3 regions of the Paenibacillus sp. genome follow, and region 1 is predicted to be linked to each of the others. Evidence: riboswitches for the same ligand, from Rfam matches in the RefSeq annotation. Region 1 holds a riboswitch; each other region holds the start of a gene.

Region 1 (7,254 bases):
AGGCCGAACGTCCGCTCCAGCTCCTGCGCCCAGGCGCCTGAACAGATCAGCAGCCGCTCTCCGCGGAATGTCCGGCCGTCCCGGCTCCGCAGCACGACATCCTCCTTCCATTCGAGGATGTCGACGCTCTCGAGCCCCTCCTGCACGTCCGCGCCCAGCTCCCGGCACGCCTGCTCTAGCGCCTTCACGTAATCCGGCGCGTACAAATGGCACTCCTCCGGCACGTGCAGCGCGGCGACCGCTTCGCGGGTGAGCCCCGGCTCCAATCGCCGCAGCGCTTCGCCTTCGACGATACCAGCCTCGGTGTAGACGCCCTGCCACCGAAGCCGGCTCTCCAGCGCGAGCAAGTCGGCCCCGTGGAACGCGGCGTACAGGCTGCCGCTCCGAGCGAACTCGAAGTCGATGCCTGACAAACGCTTCACGTCGTCCGCCCATTGCGGATACAGCCGAAGCGACGCCAACCCGAGCCGGAAGAAGTCGTCGGCGCTCTCGACGTTCTCGCTGAACGGCGCGAGCATGCCGGCCGCGGCGCCGCTCGCCTGGCCGCCGCAGCGGCCGATCTCCAGCACCGTGACCCGGTGCCCGCGCATGAGGCAGGCGAGCGCGCAGGAGAGGCCGATGACGCCGCCGCCCAGCACGAGGACGCGCCGGCTCATTCCGGCAGTCCGGCCGACGCGGGAACGGAGATAAGCTCTTCCAGCCCGCTGCTGGCGCTGGCGTATTTCTTCTTCGGGATGCGTCCGGCCTTACGGGACAAATAACCCGCTTCGATCGCAAGGCGCATCGCCTTCGCCATGCGCACCGGGTCCTTCGCCTTCGCCACAGGCGTATTCATGAGGATGCCGTCCGCGCCGAGCTCCATCGCGAGCGCGACGTCGTACGCCGAGCCGAGGCCGGCGTCGACGATGATCGGCACGCGCGCCTGCTCGGCGATCAATCCGATGTTATACGGATTCAGAATGCCGAGCCCGGTGCCGATCGGAGCGCCGCCCGGCATGACGGCGGCCGCGCCCGCTTCCTCGAGACGCTTGCACAGGATCGGGTCGTCGGACGTATACGGCAGCACCGTGAAGCCTTCCTTGACGAGCTGCTCCGTCGCTCGGAGCGTCTCGAGCGGATCCGGCAGCAGCGTGCGCGAATCGGCGCTGATTTCAACCTTGACCCAGTCGCTCAGGCCCGACGCTCGGGCAAGCCGGGCGATGCGGACCGCTTCCTCCGCCGTCCGAGCGCCCGACGTGTTCGGTAGAAACGTATAAGAGCCTTCCAAATGCTGCAGGATCGAATCGTCTTCCGCCGCATCCAAATTGACGCGCCGAATCGCGAACGTCAGCACTTCCGCTCCCGAGGCGCGGATCGCCTCCCGCTGCACGAACGGATTCGGGAACAGCCCAGTGCCGAGAAAAAAACGGGACGTCAACGCTTTTCCACCGATGATCAATGCATCTTCTGCCATCACGTTACCCTCCTCCGACGAATTGAACGAGCTCGATCCGCATCCCGTCGCGGACCGGCGCGCCGTCCCATTGCGGCTTCGTCAAAATCGCGCCGTCCGCTTCCACGATGACAGGTTTGCCTTCGAGGCCGAAGAAGCCGATCACATCGGCGATCGTCTTCGCCCGCACCGTCCGGCGTTCTCCGTTCACGATCAATGCCACTTCCGAAACTACCTCATTCCCAGCCGCAAGCTCATGTCCAGTCCCAGAGCCTTGCGCAACCTCTGTCATGTCAACGCCTCCTTGCAATCTCCGCTGCTCGGTCGATTTTCTCGAGGAACGCCCGGCACGTGCCCGCGACGTCGGCGCTGCCGACGATTTCGCTGACGGCGCAAATGCGCGTCGCCCCCGCGCGAAGCACCTCGTCGACGTTATGCAGCTTAATCCCGCCGATCGCAACGAACGGGATGCGGATTTCGGCCGCAACCTCTCGCACGTACGACGTCGTCACCGGCGCGACGACGTCCGACTTCGTCTTCGTCGGGAACACCGGGCCGACGCCGATATAATCGGCGCCATCCCGCTCCGCTTCCCGCGCTTCCTCGATCCGATGCGTCGAGATGCCGATAATCCTGCCTGGTCCGACGATCCGCCGCGCCTCGGCGATCGGCAGGTCGTCCTGCCCGAGATGAATGCCGTCGGCGTCGACTGCGAGCGCCACGTCGATATGATCGTTCACGATGAACGTCGCCCCGTACCGCCGCGTCAGCTCGCGCAGCGCCTGCGCTTTCCGCAGCACGTCCCGCTTGCTCCCCGTCTTGTCGCGCAGCTGCACGATGTCCGCGCCGCCGCGTATGGCTTCCTCCATGACGGTCAACAAGTCCCGCCCCGGATGGAACTCCTCGCCGGTGATGGCGTAAAGCCGAAAATCCCGCATCGGCGCCGCCTCCTCCCTACGCACGGACGAACGCGTCGTTCGTCGCCACAGGCCACTCTTCGACCTTGTACGCCATGTCGAAGAACATATACTCCAGCTGGCAGCTCAGCAGGAAATGCTCCCGCATGCGCGCGCGTTCCTCTTCGTTCGCCTGCTCCGCCCACGCGTCAAGCCGCGTAATGAGCTCGTTCATGCCGCTGCGGATCTCGTCGTTCGCATAGAACGAAATCCACTCGTAGAACGGATGCTCCGGTCCCGGGCGCACGGTGTCGACGATATGCTGCGCCGCGTCGATGTACGTCCACGGGCAAGGGAGCAGCACCGCGTAAATTTCCCCGAGCGTCCCTTGGTGGGCCACGGTCAGCATATGGCGCGTGTAATGCAGCGCCGTCGGCGCGAGCCGGTACCCTTGCAGATCCTCGTAGTCGACGCCCGCGACGCGGCACAAATTGTTGTGCGGGTGAATTTCGCTGTTCAGAATAAATCCGATTTTCTCATGGAACATAGCGATGTCACGACGGTCTCGGCACTTGGAGATGCCCAGTCCGTAAATTTGCATATACACGTTCAAATATTCGAAGTCCTGCTTCACGTAATGCACCAATTGCTCCTTGCCGAGCTGCCCGTTGGCGATGCCTCGCAAAAACGGGTGAGCGTAAATCGCCTGAAAAATCGGGTCCGCTTCCTGCCGCAGCTGTTCAGAAAATTTCATGATCCATTCCTCCTCGGAAAAGTTTCGGAATATCCACCAAGGGGCCGGCTCGCTCGAGAACATAAAAAAGCCGCTCCCCATGGAGCGGCTTCATCGGCATCGGTACAAAACATGCAATGCGAATGGACCTTGCTCCACTTTCCTACGCTGGTATGATCCAGATCAGGTTCGAAGGGTCCAAGGAATGTTCCTTGTCTCAGCCGCTCGGCGGCTCCCCTAGTGGTTTCCGTTATGCTATTCTTTTCCAAAGATACAACCGGCTCCGCCGACTTGTCAATACCGAATTTGAAAGCGCCGCGCCGAGGAACCGGATGCCCTCCGATGCGACGCATGCTTACCAAGCGTTCCTGATCAGCGCGGATCGGACGGAACAGATGCCGCGGACGACGGCTCTATGAAGGCTGCGTAGGGCTCGAAGGGTTCGGACCGTTCGGAGGACTCCTGATCGTTCGCCTCGGCGTAATGCAGACGAAGCCCGCGATCGATGGCAAGCGTCATCGCCAGGTAGACGGCCATAGCCGCAACGTCGATGACCGCTCCCGTCAAATACAGAGCATCGCTCGCTCCCTCCGGATTGCGCAGAAGCAGCCGGTTGATGGAGTTCCCGACGAAAACGACGATATACAGCGGAACGATCAAACCATGCACGAGCTTAGCGAAGCGGGCTGCCGCTTGCCGTCGATACAAATAACCGCCGATCTGGGAAAACGTGCTCCCGATCCCCCATAAATTCACAAGCGGAAGCATTCGAACGATCGCCCCGGCATTCGAAATCCGGTAATCCGGGTACCGCCGGCGAAGCGATCCATGAACTTGCACAAGCCAAATAAAATAAGTCGCGAGCACGACATAGTACAGCGCGGTCGCGAAAACGATGAGCGACTGATCGATGCCGAAGTAAAGGTTCATATACGTTTCGAAGTCGTAAACGTAAATCGCGGTGAAGACAGCCGTCGCCGCATTCACCGCGAAACCAACGGTCAGCAAAATGAGATGGATGCGGCCGATCGATTTCGCGGGATACGAGACTTCGTAAGGCTTGGTCATACGGTCAACTCCTATTCTCGATTTAAATAAGCGATAGCGTCGTCCAACGTCGCTACCGGAACGACCCGCAAATCCAAGCCGTATTCGCGCTGAATGCGCTGCGCCTCCGCTTCGTTACCCCACTCGCCTAACGTATCGGTATCGGCCGGAATGAAAAAGACGTCGATTCCGGCATCCGCCGCCCCTAACAACTTTTGCTTCAAAGCGCCGACGGAGCCGACGCGGCCATCGTGATCCAAAGCGCCGGTGCCCCCGATCAATCGTTCGCCTCCGCCGGAAAAGTCGATACCTTGCTCTTCTTCGTACATGCCAAGGGCGATCATCAAGCCAAGCGAATCGCCGTAATAGCCCTCTAATTGTGAAAGCAGATTGTCGATCCTCGAGGAAGCGTCCCCTCCACTCGCAATCGCATCGTTCCCGTCCTCCACGGTCAGAGCAACCGCCGCTACGGCATCGTGCACGGCAGACGTCAAAGGCTCTTCATCAAACATCTGTTCGGCGAACAACTCCTCCTCGGAACGTTCGAGAGGCGTAAACTCGAGGTGACGAATTCGGTCTCTGTGGGAGAGGTACAAGACCCAGCGTTCGAACCTGTTTTTCACGATGCCGCCTTCCACCACGCTGAAATACACGCTGCCGTCGATCCCGAGCTCCCGGACGGGAACCATGTCCCCGCGAAAGTTGAATTCCGCAGGAGCAGGCGCTGTCCCGACGACGGTCGCCCCCAGCGGGAGCAGCAGCAGCGCCAGCGTAATTATGATTTCTTTGGGTACTCGAACGCTCCATCTTCTTACTTTTTCCATCGGAAAAGTCAGCCCTTCGTCGCCGCGTCATTATACAACTTAATATATTTAATCGTTTTCGACGCAGAAGCATCAATTACCTTTTTTTCACTAAATTAAGAAGGGATTTCATCGCTTGGGTGAATCGGGATGCTTTCCCGCAAAGCTTTTCCGGTACTGGCTCGGCGTCGTGCGCATGATTTTTCTGAAGACGCGGTTGAAGTGCGGAACGCTGTCGAAGCCGGACATCTCGGCGATGTCGATGATCCGCTTGCCGCTTTCCCGCAGCAGCCGCTGCGCCGCTTTGACCCGCACGATTTGGACATATTCGGAGAACGAAAATCCTGTCGCTTTCCTGAACGTTCGGCTCAAATACGAGGGGCTGACGTAGAAGCGATTCGCCAAGTCGGCTTGAGAAATGGGCTGGGCGTAATTCGCGTTGATGTATTTGACGATGTCCTCGATCTTCTGGCTGGCCGCGCCGGGCGCCGTTTCCGCTTGGCCGGCCTGCTGTTCGCATGCGCGGACGACGGCGACGAGCAGCTGAACGAACAGCGTCTGGAGCATCAAGTCGCCGCCCGTTCCGCCCTGCGCCTTGGCGGCGAGCATGCGGACCATCGTGTCCTCGACGTCCCGCTGTGCGAGCGGGTCCAGCCGCAGCACCTTCGTCTCGGGGCGAAAGCAGGACAGCAGGAACGGGAGCTGATCTTCATATCGGCTCAAGAATGATTCGCGGAAGCTGATCAGCATGCGTTCGTGATCGGGGACGCCGGTGTCGAGCGTTTTGTGCACGTCGTATTTCGCGATCAGGACCAGGTCCCCTTTTCGAATCTTGTAGGTCACTCCCTCGATGAAATAGAAGCGTTCGCCTTCCAGTAAATAGTACATTTCGTAGGCGTCATGGAAATGGTCGACGGTCATCGAATAATGCCCCGTACGGCGGACGCGGCTGATATGCAGCAATCGGATTCCCTCCCGGGCAGATCAAGGACAAAATATGCAAAGTTTATGCAATAACGGCATGATCCGCGTAGAAATACAACTTTTCCTGTACTATTCTAGCATTAATTCCAGAGGGAGGTATACAAGATGTGGGAACGAAAGCGGTATGCGCACGTCGGTATCGGGGGCCGCGCGGGGTTCTTCTATGAGGCTGTCGTCGGCACGTATCGGGAAACGTCCGAATTAGTCGCGTTCTGCGACGTCAACCAGACGAGGATGGATTACGCCAACCGGCGTCTGCAGGAGAAATTCCCGGATTTCCGGCCCGTGCCGACGTACAAGGCGGAAGCGTTCGAGCAAATGATTCTCGAGACGAAGCCGGACGTCGTCATCGTGACGACGATCGACCGGGCGCACCACACGTATATTATTCGCGCGCTCGAGCTCGGCTGCGACGTCATTACGGAAAAGCCGATGACGATCGACGAGGAGAAGTGCCAGGACATTTTGGACGCGGTGAACCGAACCGGCCGAAACGTGCGGGTGACGTTCAATTACCGTTACTCCGCGCACGCGACGAAAATTCGCGAACTCATTCGCGACGGCGTCATCGGCGACGTGCTGCAGGTCAATTTTCAATGGCTGCTCGACACGCGTCACGGCGCCGACTATTTCCGCCGGTGGCATCGGGACAAGCGGAACAGCGGCGGGCTGCTCGTCCATAAATCGACGCATCACTTCGACCTCGTCAACTTCTGGCTCGCCACGGAGCCGAAGCGGGTGTTCGCGATGGGCGATCTGTTGTTTTACGGCAAAGAAAACGCGGAAAAGCGAGGCGTCACGAAGTTTTACCAGCGCGCCTACGGCAATCCGAACGCGCAGGACGACCCGTTCGCGCTCCACCTCGACCGCTCTCCGTCGCTGAAGGCGATGTATTTGGACGCGGAGCACGAAGACGGCTACCAGCGCGATCAGAGCGTCTTCGGGGACGGCATTTCGATCGAAGACACGATGAGCGTTCTGGTGCAGTATAAAAATAAAGCGATCCTCAACTACTCCCTTCACGCGTATTCGCCATGGGAAGGGCAAATGGTCGCGTTCAACGGCACGAAGGGCCGCATCCAGCTCCATGTCGGCGAGAAATCGTACGTGAACGCCGGCGGCAAGCAGTCGGACGAAGGCGCGGCGAAGGTGCGGCAAATTTTCGTGCAGCCGATTCAAGGCGAACCGTACGAGGTGCCGCTCGAGCATGCAGCCGGCGGCCACGGCGGCGCAGACCCGATTTTGCTCGAAGATTTGTTCGGCACGCCGCAGGACGACCCGTTCCATCGGTCGGCTTCCCATATCGACGGCGCGATGTCGATTTTGACCGGCATCGCGGGGAACATTTCGCTTAAAACC
Region 2 (7,254 bases), on a different contig from region 1:
AGTACAGCATCGTCGACCGGAGAGCCGAAGAGGAAATTCTTCCGCTGCTTAAGGAACGCGGCATCAGCGTAATCGCGCGCGGCCCGCTCGCCGGCGGCGCCCTCGCGGAGGCGAAACGGCCGGAGAAGCCGTACTTGGACTACAGCGCAGACGAGCTGCTCGCGCTTCGGGAAGAGCTGCGGCGCATCGCCGGAGAGGAGCGGCGCCTGTCGCATTTGGCTATCCGCTACTCGCTCGCGCATCCCGCCGTCGCGACCGCCATTCCCGGCGCCAGCTCGGTCGAACAGCTGCGCAGCAACCTAGAGGCGGCGCAAGCGCGGCCGCTCGCCCCGGAGGAGATCGAAGCGATCCGGGCCGTTAGCAAAGCAGGCCGTTACGCCCAGCATCGCTGACGTTATTTCCGGCACACCGCCACCCCGACGAAGTACCGAACGCCTTCGCGCGGCGCCGGCTCGAACGTCGGTCCCCGCTGGTAATAAAACTGCACGTCGCCGTACCGCGCGAACAGCTCCCGAAATTGTTCGGGCGTCAATTGATGCTTATGGAACGGTTCGCTCGTCGGCTGGCCGCGCCCCCTTCCGAACGGGCTCGACAGCACGAGCGTGCCGCCGGGGCGGAGCATCCGGTCCAGCTGTTCGACGAAAAAGCGGTCGTCCTCCACGTGCTCGACGGTTTCGAAGCTGAGAATCGTATCGAACGTGCCGAGCCGCTCCGGCAGCGCCGGATCCATCGCGTCGCCGCGCACGAAGGCGATTTTCTGATGATGATATTCCCGCTCCGCGTACTGAATGGCGTCCGCGTCGTTGTCGACCGCGACGATTTCCGTCACTTCCCGCTTGCGTTCCTTCGCCGTCATATGGCTGCCGTACCCGACGCCGCAGGCGATGTCCAGCACCCTGCCCTTGACGTACGGCGCCGCGAAATAATAGCGCGCGAGATGCTCGAGCAGCATCCCGTTCATCGATTTCATCAGCTTCGGAATTATGCGTTCTCCGGTATCTTCCAGCAATTCAGTTCCCCGCCATTCTCGATGCATTTCCTCCATCATACACGACGGGGAGCCGCATCCCAAAACGAGGGAGCGGCGCACAGTCTCGCAGTTATGAAAAAATGATGCCGCTAAAGACGAAAATGAGGTTCATGAACAAATGCATCGCAATGGCCGGGGCGATCCCGCCCGCGCGCAGCGCCGCGCCGCCCATGAAGAAGCCGCCGGCGGCGAACGCGAGACATACCCCGAGCGGGAAGCCCAAATCGTAATGCGAAAGACCGAACAGCAAGCTGTTGACGAGGAGCGCCCGCACGTCCCCGATCCAAGCGGCCTGCCGGCTTAACGCGACGCCCCGCCACGCGAATTCCTCGATCGCGGAATTGAGCAGCGCGAACGCCGCGCCGTATCCGATGAGCGCGGGCAGCGCGCCCGGCTCGAGTCCGCCGAGATGCCGCGCGACGAAGTAGCCGGAGCCGGCCGACGATACGGCGGCGAAAATGACGAGCGCCCGCCACGTCGGATCGATTCTGCCCCGCCAAATGAACGGGAACGCGACCGGCGCTCTGAAATCGCCGGCGCGCAGCAGCGGGAACGCTTCCCGCCGAAGCGGTGCCGCCAGCAAATAAGGCAACGCGTACGCGAGCGCGCTGAACCTCGATAAGACGACGCGCATGCCGTCCTCGACGTCCAAGGCCGCGCACGCCGCGGCGATGCCCGCCTTGGCGTAATGCGACAACGCGTAGCCGACCGCGAACAACATCAATATGCGCAGATATATCGGGAATTCGTTCTTCCTCGGCGTCGGAGAGACGCGCGTCCTTTTCGCCGCGGCAGCGTTTTCCCGCATCGTTACGCGTTCTCCCGGTCGGTTAAGAACCGCTCGACCTCCGCCAGCGTCGGCAGCGACGGAATCGCGCCCTGCTTCGTCACGGCGAGTGCGCCGACGGCGTTGGCGAATTTCGCCGCATCATGCAGCGACGCCCCTTCGGCCAGCTTCACGGCGAGGGCGCCGTTGAACGAGTCGCCCGCGGCGACCGTATCGACCGGCGTCACCGGGAAGCCTTCCACATGCTCGCACCCTTCCGCGGAGCATACGAGCGCGCCTCGTTCCGCGAGCGTCACGACGACGTGCTTCACGCCGAGATCGATCAGCGTCCGCGCAGCCCGCTGCGCCGCCTCGATTCCGTCCGCCTTCATCCCCGTCAGCAGCTCGAGCTCGGTTTCGTTCGGCGTCAGCACCGCGACGCGCGACAGCAGCTCCGCGGGCAGCGGGCGCGCCGGCGCCGGATTGAGCAGCACCGGCACGCCGTGCTTCTGTGCGATCGCCGCCGCGCGCTCGACGACGGCGAGATCGATCTCTAGCTGCATGACGAGCATGTCGGCCCCTCGGATCGCCTCTTCCAACGCGTCCGCTTCGTCCGTCGTATATCGCATGTTCGCGCCGGGCGCGATGATGATCCGATTTTGGCCGGATCGTTCGACCACGATCAACGCGATGCCCGTCGCCTCGACGTCATCCCTTCGCATGTGCGCCGTATCGACGCCGTTGTCCGCCAGCACCGCCATCCCTTCGTCGCCGAACGCGTCGCGCCCGACTTTGCCCGCCATCGCGACGACGCCGCCGAGCCGCGCGGCCGCGACCGCTTGATTGGCGCCTTTCCCGCCCGGAAATCTGCCGAAGCCGTCGCCCATCAACGTTTCGCCCGCGGCCGGCGCGCGCTCGGTGCGTACGACCAAATCCATCATGAAGCTTCCCAATACCAAAATGCCCATCCTTGCACCCCCGCCCCTAGAATGCGTACTCCGCTCACTGTCATTATAGGGGTACAACCGAGCCTATACCATATGTGTGTGACATCTTTCCTGGAAACGAACGAAGCCGCCCCGTCGTCCGGGCGGCTTCTCGTTACAGGTGACGCTTTTTTTATCCGTTGATTTTGGCCGCGATCTCAAGCATCCGTTTCACTTGATGCGCGACCGCCGGCTGGACGTCCCTCGTCATGTTGCCTTCTTGGTCGACCGTGACGCTCGTTCCGTACGGATTGCCTCCCGTCGTGAAGAGCACCGGATCGGTGTACCCCGGAGCCGCGATGATGGCGCCCCAATGATACATCGTCGTATACAGCGACAAAATCGTCGCCTCTTGTCCGCCATGGTCGTTCTGCGCCGACGTCATCGCGCTGACGACTTTGTTGATCAGCTTGCCTTGGAACCAGAGACCGCCGGTCGTGTCCAAAAACTGCTTCATCTGCGCCGGCACGTTGCCGAAACGGGTCGGCATGCTGAATAAGACGGCGTCTGCCCACTGCAGATCGTCCAGCGTGACGACCGGAACGTCTTTCGTCGCTTCGACATGGGCCTTCCAGAGCGGGTTGCCGTTGATCGCCGACTCCGGCGCCAGCTCCTGCACCTTCATGACCTTCACTTCGGCGCCGTTCGCCTTCCCGGCTTCCTCCGCCATCTTCGCAAGCTTATAGTTCGTCCCCGTCGAGCTGTAGTAAACGATCGCCAACTTTAAAGCCACTTTCATCGCTCCTGACCGAAGGTTTTGTCGAACGCATTAAGAAATATCTCCCATCGGCGGAAACTTATTCGTGCTATACTGAGCGGGAGCTTTATGAGATAACGAAACGCGCGGAGGATGAACGATGGCTCTTGCGAACGACGCGATGGAATTTACGCTGGAACCCGCCGAGCACGGCGAGTTTTCCGTTTTCTGCTCCGTATATTGGGACCCCGTGCGGTTCCGGCGCGACTGGACGACGCCGCTGACGACCGTGCCGCCCGCAGCTCCGTGCTACTGGATAATGCAAGCGGGGCGGCGCGTCGGCGGAGCCGTGATCGACGCGGGGCGGATCGGCCCCGTCTTCGCCGCGCCCCCGTCGAAGCTTGCGCCGGAGACGGTCGAGGCGCTGCTGCGATTCGCCGCGGCGCGCACGCCGCCGGGCGGCTCGATCGAAGCGCGGGGCGTGCTCGACAGCCAGCTGGAGGCGTTCGAGCGCTGCGGCTTCCGGCGCACGCAGACGAGGCGCTGCATGATGCGCCCGACCGAATCGACGTCCGCCGCGTTCCCGGACGGATGGATCGCGCGTCCTCTCGCGCGCGAAGATATCGACGAGCTTGCGGCGATGCTGCACGCGTCGTTCGCGGACGGTACCGGGGATGCCGGCCCGGATCCGGTGGAGGAATACGCGGCGTACCTCGCGGAACACTTCGGGCAGGCGGAGCGCGACGAAGCGATGCGCGGCGCGTCGGCCGTCGCCGTCGACAAGCGGACCGGCGCGATCGCCGGCGTTTGCTTGATCGGACGTGTGGAAGGCTGGCCGTTCGTCGCCTTCGCCGCCGTGCTGCCGCACTGCCGGGGCCGAGGGCTCGCGTCGGCGCTCATCCGACGGGCGATCGGCGCGCTGCACGGCTTCACGGAGCCGCTGCTGTTCGTGACGGTCGGCAACGGCGCCGAAGCGGTGTACGAGAAGCTGGGCTTTCGGCCGGCGCCGGCCGTGACGCGTTTGGCGTGGGAGCCCCGGTCTTAAAGACTCAAAGCGTCCACTCGAAGATGCACTTTTGGCGCTCGCCCCTTAGATACATATCGTTGTCCGGGGGGAGGTCGACGATGCCCGCGAGGCGCGCCCCGAGCGACTCGCACGTCTTGCGGGACGGCGCGTTGTCCGGGTTGCACGTGATGTACAGCTTCTCCATGCCGTGGGCGAGCGCGAGCGGCCGCAGCAGCCGGCACGCCTGCGCGGCGAACCGCCGTCCGCGGTACGCCGGCAGGACGGAGTAGCCGATATTGCCGCCATAATACAAGCTTTCCGAATACCCCACGCGAAGATCGATCACGCCGACTCTCTCGTACGTGCCGTGCAGCACCATGCCGTAATGATACGCCGGCACGATGCCGAGCCGCTCGTCGCCGGGCGCTTTGAAATCGATAACCAGATCGATGTCGTCGCCGGAGATTCGGTCATAATCCAAAAACGTAAACGACATGTCCGCCTTCCTCCCTCGTCCGCCTTCGCCGCAACGCCGAAGCTCGGCGCGGGCGGCGTTTTCCCTTATTGTACTACGGCTTGCGAGGCTCTAGAGGCCAAGGCTCGCCGCCGCCTCGAAAAAAAGTTATTGTCAATTGGAAACGGATGTAATACAGTAGAACCAGTTGAATAGCATGTGCGGGGGCTTGATGAAGTCAGGCTGAGATTGCGGCCGTATGCCGCTGACCGTGAATCTGATCTGGGTAATGCCAGCGTAGAGAACATTGGTGCAGCTTTTTTTGATGCGCACTTTTCGAGCCTGCCGGTATACCCGGCAGGCTTTTTCGGCGTTCCGCGTATGCTATTGGACTCATCATCTTATTTCGAAAGGGCGTTGGTGTCATGGAAAAAGGGATCGGGCAGTCGAAGCGGTTGAAGTTGACGGACATTTTGGTGACGGTCGTCATCGCGGCGGTATTCGGGGTCGTCTACAAAGTTTGGGGGCCGATGTACAACATCGTCCAGCCGCTCGGGCTGCACGCCGAACAGCTGATTTACGGCATGTGGTTCATCGCGGCGACGTTCGCGTTCGTCCTCATCCGCAAGCCGGGGGTCGCCGTCCTCGCCGAAGTGGCCGCCGCCAGCGTCGAAACGTTTTTCGGCGGCGAATGGGGCGTCACGACGCTCGTATACGGCTTGATGCAGGGTCTCGGCGCCGAGCTCGTCTTCGCGATGTTCCGCTACCGTCTCGCGAACGTCTGGGTCGTCTCGCTCGCCGCGATCGGCTCCGGCGTCGCCTCGCTGCTCGTGGATTCGTACTACGGCTATATCGAATCGCTGACGTTCTGGAACTACTGCCTGTTCATCGGCTTGCGGCTCCTCGGCAGCGTCGTGATCGCCGGCTTGTTCGCGTCGCTGCTCGCCGGCGCGCTCGAGAAAACCGGCGTCACGAGCTTGCTCCGGCCGGCGTCGCGCGCAGATTACGACGCCTTGACGTGACTTTGCCGGCGATGGATATGCACACGCTGCTTGGCGTCACCAATTTGAAGCTGAAGTATCCGGGCGACGCGCCGCTCGTGTTCGACGGACTCTCCCTTTCGTTCCGCCAAGGGGAGAAGGCGCTGCTCCTCGGCCCGAGCGGCTGCGGCAAATCGACGCTCCTGCAAGTGCTGACGGGCATCGTTCCCCATTCCGTCGAGCTGCCGATGAAATGCGACGCTGTCCATCGGCCCGAGCGCTGGGGCTACGTGTTCCAAGATCCGGACGCGCAGTTTTGCATGCCGTACGTCGACGAAGAGCTGGCGTTCGTGCTCGAAAACCGCGCGGTGCCGCGCGATGCGATGCCGGAGCTCATTCGCCGATACCTGGCGCTCGTCGGCCTTAATCTCGACGATCCGCATACGCCGATCCAGCGGCTGTCGCAGGGCATGAAGCAGCGGCTCGCGCTGGCGAGCGCGCTGGCGCTCGAGCCGGAGGCGCTGCTGCTCGACGAGCCGACCGCGCTGCTCGACCCCGAAGGAACCGAGCAGGTGTGGGAGGCGGTGCGGCGAACGGCGGCGGACAAAACCGTGCTGATCGTCGAGCATAAGATCGACGGCATTTTGGATTTTGTCGACCGGGTCGTCGTCTTCACGCCCGAAGGGCGCATTCTCGCCGACGGCGCCCCGGCCGACGTCTTCGCGGCGCATCGCGCCGCTCTGGACGAATACGGCATTTGGCATCCCGGCGCATGGGAGGCGTTCCCGCGCTTCGGGGGGGCGCGCAGCCTCGTCGAAGCCGGAGGCGCGCCGCGGCTTGCGCTGCGCGATTTCGCGGGATACCGCGCCGGCGGGCGCACGGTGATCGCCGCCCCGCTCGCGGAAGCGGCGCCGGGCGATTGGATCGCCGTCACGGGGAAGAACGGCGCGGGCAAGAGCTCGCTCCTGCTCTCGATCATGCGGTTGCTGCGCACGTCCGGAGAATGCGTCGTGGACGGCGCCTTCGGGCGCCGCCCGGAGGACGTCGCGGCGCGCGCGGCGTTCGTGTTCCAAAACCCGGAGTTCCAATTCGTCGCCGATTCGGTGGAGGACGAAATCGCTTATTCGCTCGAGCGGCCCGACCCGGCCGCCGTGGAATCGCTGCTCGCCTTCTTCGATCTAACGCCGCTGCGGCGGCGCCATCCGTACCAGCTGTCGACGGGCCAGAAGCGGCGGCTCAGCGTCGCCGGCGCGCTCGCCCGGGGCCAGCGGCTGCTGCTGCTCGACGAGCCGACGTTCGGGCTGGACGCGCGCAGCACGATGCGGCTGCTGGAGA
Region 3 (7,254 bases), on a different contig from region 1:
GTCGCGGCGATGGCAGCGCTGATCGCCCTCGCTTGGTACGCGGGCGCCGCATGGCCGTACGTCGGCTCCGTCGACGTTCGATAATGGATGAGACGCAAGAAGGGGCGCCCCGATCGGGGCGCCCCTTCTTGCGTCCGCCTATTCGCCGAAACGCCCGGCCGGCTGCGCGGACGCGACCGCCCGCAGCAGCTCGCGCGCGCTTCGTTCGATCGAGTCGGCGCGGCTGATCGCCGTAATGACGGCGACGCCGTCCGCGCCCGCGCGAATGACGTCGCCTGCGTTGGACGCGTCGATGCCGCCGATGCCGACGACCGGCGTCGTCCACCCTTCCGCGCGCAGTCGCTCGATCAGCGCCGTTCCCGCGGCCGGCTTCGCGTCCGCCTTCGTCGACGTCGGATAAATCGGTCCGATGCCGAAATAATCGGCCCCATCCGCCGCCGCCCGGCGCGCTTCCTCCATCGTATGGACCGAGACGCCGAGCAGCTTGCCGCCGATGCGCCGCCGAACGGAAGCGACGCTCTCGTCGTCCTGGCCGACGTGAACCCCGTCCGCCTCGACGGCGAGCGCCAGCTCCACGTCGTCGTTGACGAGGAACGGGACGCCCTTCGCCCGGCACAGCGCCCGCAGCCGTCCCGCGAGGCGCAGCTTCGCTTCGCCCTCGAGCGAACCGGTTCCTTTCTCCCGAAACTGGAACATCGTCACGCCGCTCTCGATCGCCTTCGCCGCCGCCTCGAACGGGTCGCCGGCGCAGTTAACGCTCCCCATCACGAAGTACAGCCGCAGCTGCGCCCGCAGCCGCTCGACGTCCGCGCTCCCGATCATCGGAGGACGCCTCCTTCGGTCCGCCGGCGCTCCCGGTCCATGTACGCCCAGTGGTTCGTCGGCCCGTGGCCGCCGCCGATGCCGAGCTCCTCCTCCACGGCCGCTTGGATGAACGCTTTCGCCGTCCGCACCGCTCCTTCCGCGTCGCTGCCTTTGGCGAGCTCCGCCGCGATCGCCGCCGCGAACGTGCAGCCGGTGCCGTGCGTCTGCGACGTCGCCGCCCGCCGGCCCGTCAGCTCGACGAACCGCTCCCCGTCGTACAGCAAATCGACGACCGCGTCCGGCTCTTCGCCGTGGCCGCCTTTGACGACGACGTGCCGCGCCCCCATCGCCGCCAGCTCGCGCGCCGCCCGTTTGCGCCCTTCCGTCGTGCGCACGTCGACCCCGGTCAGCGCCTCGGCTTCCGGGAGATTCGGCGTCACGACTTCCGCGAGCGGGAGCAGCGCGCGGCGCAGCGCGTCGATCGCTTCCTCGCGGAGCAGCGATGCGCCGCCCTTCGCGATCATGACCGGATCGACGACGACGTTCCGCCAGCCGAACCGGCGAATTTGTTCGGCGGCGGCTTCGATAATGTCGCAGTCGAACAGCATGCCCGTCTTCACGGCGTCCGTCCCCATATCTTCGCCGATCGCGCGAATTTGCGCCGCGACCGCCTCGGCGGAGAGCGGGTATACGCCGTGCACGCCGAGCGTATTTTGCGCCGTGACGGCCGTAATGGCGGACATGCCGAATACGCGCAGCTCCTGGAACGTCTTCAAATCGGCTTGAATGCCCGCGCCGCCGCCGCTGTCGGACCCCGCGATCGTTAACGCCTTGCGCATGCTCATGACAGCTTCACCTCCGTCAGCGCGCCGCGAGCCAAGACGTCCTCCGGCCCGATGCCGGCGAGCCGGTTCAGCAGCTCGATTTGGAAGCTGCCCGGCCGCGATTCCCCGGCGAGCTCCGCAGCCTGTTCCGCCGCCACGCCGTACACCGTGAGCGCCGCCGCGGCCGCTTGGACGGCGTCGGGCTCGACGGCGTGGAACGCCCCGATGACGGACGTCAGCAGACAGCCTGCCCCCGTCACCTTGGTCAGCAGCGGGTGGCCGTTGCGCACGACGAACAAGCGGCGGCCGTCGGCGACGACGTCCTCTTTCCCCGTAATGACGACCGTCGTCCGCAGCCGCTGCGCGGCCGTATGCGCGAGCGCCCGCACATCCCCGCCGCCTTCGCCGGCGTCGACGCCCTTGATCGCCCACGTTTCGCCGATGACGTTGGCCACCTCGGCCGCGTTGCCCCGGAGCAGCGAAACGCGCGCCTCGCGCATGAGGCTGCGCGCGGTGTCGGTCCGGTACGGCGTCGCGCCCGCGCCGACCGGATCGAGCACGACCGGCACGCCGGCCTCGTTCGCCGCCTCGGCGGCGATCTTCATCGCCTCCACCTCGGGCGCGGTCAGCGTGCCGATGTTCAGCACGAGCGCACCGGCGATGCGGGCCATGTCGGCGGCCTCTTCTTTCGCGTACGCCATGACGGGCGACGCGCCTAACGCCAGCAATCCGTTCGCCGTGAAATTCGTTACGACGACGTTCGTAATGTTATGCACGAGCGGGCTCGTGCCGCGCACGCGCGACAACAGCTCGGCGGCAGCTTCCAAATGCATGTTCATCCGTCCTCTCTCCCTATGCAGACAAAATAAAAAGCCGCTTTTCCGGAGAAAAGCGGCCTGATTTCGCCCGGGAACCAGCGTTCCGCGCTACGAAGTTGCGGCATCACTTCCCTCCGCCGGTACGACCCGGATCAGGTTCCAAGGGTTCGGCTCGCAGCCGTCTCAGCCTATTCGGCACCCCTAGTGATGTCTATGATTATACCATTGTTTGCCTCTGGACGGAACCTATTTCATGCAGGCGACGACGATGCCCGGGCGAATTGGCCCGGCTGCGGATACTCGGGATGACTAGAGAATCGTTCGGGTTCGAATTCTCTGGATTTGCATGGCGATATAAGCTAATTCCGTATCCAAGAATTCAACACCGTACTCCGACTTGACGAACTGCCCGGCCCTTTCCGCGCATTGATACGATTCCGGAAAATTTTCTTTCATGATCGGCACCATCTCGGGCGCCAATTCGCGAAACGGTTCAGCGGATTCTCCCTGCTGCACGGCGTACCTCAAATGGGTGACCAGCCGTTCATAGGCGATGCTGTCTTCGGCGATTTCGGTATTCAAGCAACCTTCGATGATGTCTACGATATCTCGGATCATGGCGGTAATATTTAACGTCCTCGCCATTTCTCCGGCATTGATTTTTGCCGTATGGATATGCAAAGCGATATAACCGACCTCGTCGTCGGGAATCTCGATCCCCAGCTTTTCTTGGATCAACGTTTTCGCAAACAGGCCGATTTGAAATTCTTTCGGATACAACACCTTGATTTCGTTCAACAGTGTATTTTGAATGACCATGCCGTTGGCAAGACGATCCAGGGCGAACGATAGATGATCCGTAAGCGCGATATGAATATGCTCGTTGATGACGACGCCCAGCTCCTTCTCCGCGCGGGAGATGATTTGTTCGGATACTTCGATATGCTCCTCCGGCAAGGTCGATAAGATTTCCTCCAGCTTTCGATGCTTGGACTCGTCTTTCATCACGAATACTTTTTCGATTCGGGAAGGATCGACGGGATCGTTCTTTTTCTTTTGAAAAGCGATGCCGGAGCCCATGACGATCTTTTCTTCCCCCTGATCCTTGACGACGATCGCATTGTTATTCAAGATCTTGTCGATTTTCATAGTTTCCCCCTGCGCGGAGCTTCGATCTTAAGATTTAAATCTCACCCTGAGGAGAGGCGTAATTCCCATTTCGGCATAAGCCGGGGATTCGATGTCCACCCGCGCGATCCGGTCCGGATTCGCGATCAACATCGGCGTTATCGGACTCGTCGCTTTCCGCCGAACGAGCTCAAGCGAAAAATCGATGATCGGTTGACCCGCGCCGACCCGATCCCCCATCTCCACGCAGGTGTGAAATCCCTCCCCGTCCATGTACACCGTGTCCAAACCGATGTGAATCAGGAGGTCCACCCCGCTTCCGGAACGAATCCATACGGCATGTTTCGTTCTGGAGATATGAACCACCTCTCCGTCCACCGGAGATACGACTCGTCCTTCCGACGGATCGACGGCGATCCCCCATCCTGCCATCTTCTTCGAAAAGGCAGGGTCGGGCACGTCCTCCATTCGCAAAACTTTTCCGCTTAAGGGAGAAAAAATAACTTCTTGGGGTTTGCGTTCGCGCCGGATCTTCCATATGTTAAACATACCGTCCTCCTTAAGAGGATGTACTTCCGCCTCTATTCTTCCTGAACATCGTCGAATCCCACAATCCAGGTAGCCAGAAATCCGAAGACGGCGGATACCGCGAACCCGATGAGATAATGAAGTAAGTTGGGTACCCCTAAGGGCGCTGCGATCGCAATCATCGGAATGCCGCTTAATCCGATCGAATTCGCCGCCACATGGTTCGAAACCACATAAGCGCCGCCGGCCGCCCCGCCGATCGACGCTCCGATAAACGGCGTTCTTAATCGTAAATTCATGCCGTAGATGACAGGCTCTACCACGCCTAGGAAAGCTGTAATCGAAGCGGGGATCGCGATGTTCTTCAGCTTTTGGTTTCGGGTCTTGACAAATACGGCTAGTCCAGCGCCGCCTTGGGCGACATTCGCCATCGCCCAGATCGGAAGCAATAAATTCATTCCTACTTGGGGGTCCGCGAGCAGCCCGACCTCAACCGTAAGAAAAACATGGTGCAGTCCTGTAAATACAATGGATGAATAGAGCCCTCCAAGCAAAATGCCTGCGACGACCCCGCCATGCTTGTAAATAAAATCAACGCCGTTCGTCATCCAACGACCGATCCATTCGCCCAACGGCCCAATCGCCAAAATCGACACGATCCCTGTAACAATAACGATAACAAACGGGATAAGGAGCAAATCGAAGGAGCGAGGCACCAGTCGCCGCAACCCCTTCTCCGCCTTACTCATCAGATACACGGACAAAATGGCGGGAATAACAGTCCCTTGATAGCCGATCAACGGAACTGGCATTCCGAATACATTGAGATAATCAGGCATCGGGTCGATGAGCATCCAACGGTTTAATAAGTCCGGATGCGTTAATATGCCGCCGATGACGGCGCCCAAATACGGATTGCTTCCGAATTGCTTCGCGGCGCTGAACCCGATGATGATCGGCAATATAATGAAGGCGGAGGTCGAGAAAATGTCTAGCAACCGGATCCACGCGCTTCCGTCAACCGTCCAACGAAAGGACTTGATCATTCCGCTCAATCCCATCAGCAATCCGCTCGCTACCATAACCGGAATGATGGGAATGAAAATATTGGATACCGTCTTCGTGATTTCAACGAAGGGATGAAGTTTTTCCCGTTCGGCCGCCGTCGGCTGCTCAGGTGTCTCGGTCCCCCGCGCGATCGCTTCTTCCAGCGCTTGATACACTTTGTTGACGATGCCGATTCCGAAGATGATTTGATGCTGTCCGAATCTTACATATACTCCCTGTACATGATCTAACTTTTCTATTTCTGCGATGTCGGCTTTTCCTTCGTCATGAAGGGTTAAGCGAAGCCTTGTCGTACAACAGGTCATGCTTTCAATATTTCGTCCCCCGCCCAACAACGGCAGAAGCTTATTTACAATCTTGTCCGCATCGGCCCGAATCGCGGTTTCCTCCTTTTTAAGGGGAAATACGCCCAGCGGGCTGCTGGGCGCATCATTGACATATGAGTTAGTTTCCGCAGGTTCTGTTTACTTTATCCAACCCTGCGGCAATTCCTTCTCGATCTTCGTCCGGTCTCCGTCGATGGAAAGCTTCACGGTAGGCGCGAGCGTTCCGCCCCAGTGCGCGAATTGGAATTCCGGAGATTGGTTGCCGACATCCCCGATCGCCATGCCGCCCAAATCGCCGAAATGGGCGAAACCGACGACGTTCAACTCCGGCGTAACGAGCCAGGAATAAGCCTGGTACGGGTTTTCCGGCGGGTTGGCCAGCACGAGGCCGCTCCCGTTCAGCGGCTTGTAGCCGCCGATCAGCGTATCCGAGACGAAGCCGTACAATCCTTCAGGGCCTGACAATCCAGGCGCATATTTATTGATGTGCGTGTCGGTGAACAAATAATACTTCTTATCTTTGACGACGATATGCGGTCGTTCCAACTCTTCGTTCACGCAGTTCGCTTCGAGCAGCGGAGGAAGCATCGTGACGCGGTCCACGTCTCCCGTCACTTCGGCGATGCCGATATTCCCGTTCTGATGAACGGCCTCCGGAGGCGCCGCAAACTCGGGGCTGCCGGCATGCTCGGGTTTGCAGGCGCGTTCGGTGACGACGCCGCCGGACATGCCTTCGAACAACAGGTATTCCTTGCCCGATTGCGGATCTTGGAACCACATCGGATCGCGGAACGCATAGCCGCCGCCCTCTCCCTGCTTCGCTTGCTCGTAGGTTTCGTACCATTTGCCGTCCGGTTCGAGAATGATGCGATGCTTGTCCCATTGTTCGAAACGGACGCCGTTCTGGTCGGCGACGATTTTGCCTGTGCCTAGGGCAAGCCGCTGCTCGTACGTCAGCCGTTCTTCGCCTTCCCGGCCGGTAGCGGTGTAGAAGGCGTAGATGTCGTCCCCGTCCGCCATGGCCGAACCTGCCCATTGCCGGGAACCGAGCGGCGTTCCTTTCGGGAACAAGTCGCCGCCGAACGTCCAATTTTTGCCGTTCTTCGAATAGAAATAACGAATCGTAGCGATATCATGAACTTTGCCCGGCAGAACGTCGTTCGGGGCGGATAGCGCGAACAGCACTTTCCAGCCCTTGATGCTGGCGGTGGAGCCGTCGCGGTTCATGAGCGGCCAAGTATCCCAAATATGATATCCGGGCGCCAGTTTCTCCAGCTTGTCGATTTCGAAATACGGCAGCGTGTTGTCTTGGTTCAATTCGATTCTTGACGCTTGTTCGCGGGTCCAATTCACGGTCGTTTCCGCGCCTTGCGACGTGACCGGCATCATCGCGGTGACGGAGAAGCAGACCGCCATGGCGAGCATCGTCCATGCTTTCTTGCGTTTTCGAAGAATCATATCCGTGCTCCTCTCCTGTAATTAGCGGTTTGCGCCGAACGGCGTAATTTCACCCGGCTGCATTTCTTTCACGATTTCCGTCTTGTCGCCGTCCACGTTCAGCTTCAACGTCGGCGCGAACGTACCTGCGTAATGCACTTGGCCGTTCTCGTCGCGCGGTTCGTTGATGAAGCTGATGACGGTTTCGTCCGGAAGCACCATCCAGGAATACGCTTGGTAAGGATTGTCCGACGGGTTGCCGATGACGAGACCGGAGCCGTTCAGCGGCTTGTAGTCGCTGCGGATTCCGCCTTTCCCGAC

The links. Region 1 has a riboswitch for thiamine pyrophosphate ahead of tenA (thiaminase II). Riboswitches for the same ligand answer to the same signal wherever they lie in the genome.
Region 2: it holds a riboswitch for thiamine pyrophosphate, as region 1 does, so the genes downstream of both, VE009_RS16880 (ECF transporter S component) here and tenA (thiaminase II) in region 1, are expected to answer to the same signal.
Region 3: it holds a riboswitch for thiamine pyrophosphate, as region 1 does, so the genes downstream of both, thiM (hydroxyethylthiazole kinase) here and tenA (thiaminase II) in region 1, are expected to answer to the same signal.

The regions. Positions count from the first base shown of each region.
Region 1 covers NZ_DASQNA010000041.1:240,074-247,327, reverse strand. Annotated here, with positions in the region: gene thiO (glycine oxidase ThiO) at 1-656, opposite strand, end outside; gene VE009_RS23340 (thiazole synthase) at 653-1,453, opposite strand; gene thiS (sulfur carrier protein ThiS) at 1,458-1,724, opposite strand; gene thiE (thiamine phosphate synthase) at 1,726-2,370, opposite strand; gene tenA (thiaminase II) at 2,387-3,082, opposite strand; TPP riboswitch at 3,205-3,310, opposite strand; gene VE009_RS23320 (hypothetical protein) at 3,434-4,129, opposite strand; gene VE009_RS23315 (S16 family serine protease) at 4,141-4,932, opposite strand; gene VE009_RS23310 (AraC family transcriptional regulator) at 5,041-5,874, opposite strand; gene VE009_RS23305 (Gfo/Idh/MocA family oxidoreductase) at 6,001-7,254, shown strand, end outside.
Region 2 covers NZ_DASQNA010000031.1:38,993-46,246, reverse strand. Annotated here, with positions in the region: gene VE009_RS16915 (aldo/keto reductase) at 1-392, shown strand, start outside; gene VE009_RS16910 (class I SAM-dependent methyltransferase) at 395-1,036, opposite strand; gene VE009_RS16905 (CPBP family intramembrane glutamic endopeptidase) at 1,101-1,838, opposite strand; gene rbsK (ribokinase) at 1,841-2,764, opposite strand; gene wrbA (NAD(P)H:quinone oxidoreductase) at 2,916-3,515, opposite strand; gene VE009_RS16890 (GNAT family N-acetyltransferase) at 3,640-4,524, shown strand; gene VE009_RS16885 (GNAT family N-acetyltransferase) at 4,529-4,981, opposite strand; TPP riboswitch at 5,151-5,260, shown strand; gene VE009_RS16880 (ECF transporter S component) at 5,365-5,961, shown strand; gene VE009_RS16875 (ABC transporter ATP-binding protein) at 5,979-7,254, shown strand, end outside.
Region 3 covers NZ_DASQNA010000031.1:30,890-38,143, reverse strand. Annotated here, with positions in the region: gene VE009_RS16870 (energy-coupling factor transporter transmembrane component T) at 1-84, shown strand, start outside; gene thiE (thiamine phosphate synthase) at 139-822, opposite strand; gene thiD (bifunctional hydroxymethylpyrimidine kinase/phosphomethylpyrimidine kinase) at 819-1,649, opposite strand; gene thiM (hydroxyethylthiazole kinase) at 1,646-2,461, opposite strand; TPP riboswitch at 2,559-2,659, opposite strand; gene VE009_RS16850 (PRD domain-containing protein) at 2,756-3,595, opposite strand; gene VE009_RS16845 (PTS glucose transporter subunit IIA) at 3,623-4,123, opposite strand; gene VE009_RS16840 (PTS transporter subunit EIIC) at 4,156-5,547, opposite strand; gene VE009_RS16835 (glycoside hydrolase family 68 protein) at 5,635-6,954, opposite strand; gene VE009_RS16830 (glycoside hydrolase family 68 protein) at 6,976-7,254, opposite strand, start outside.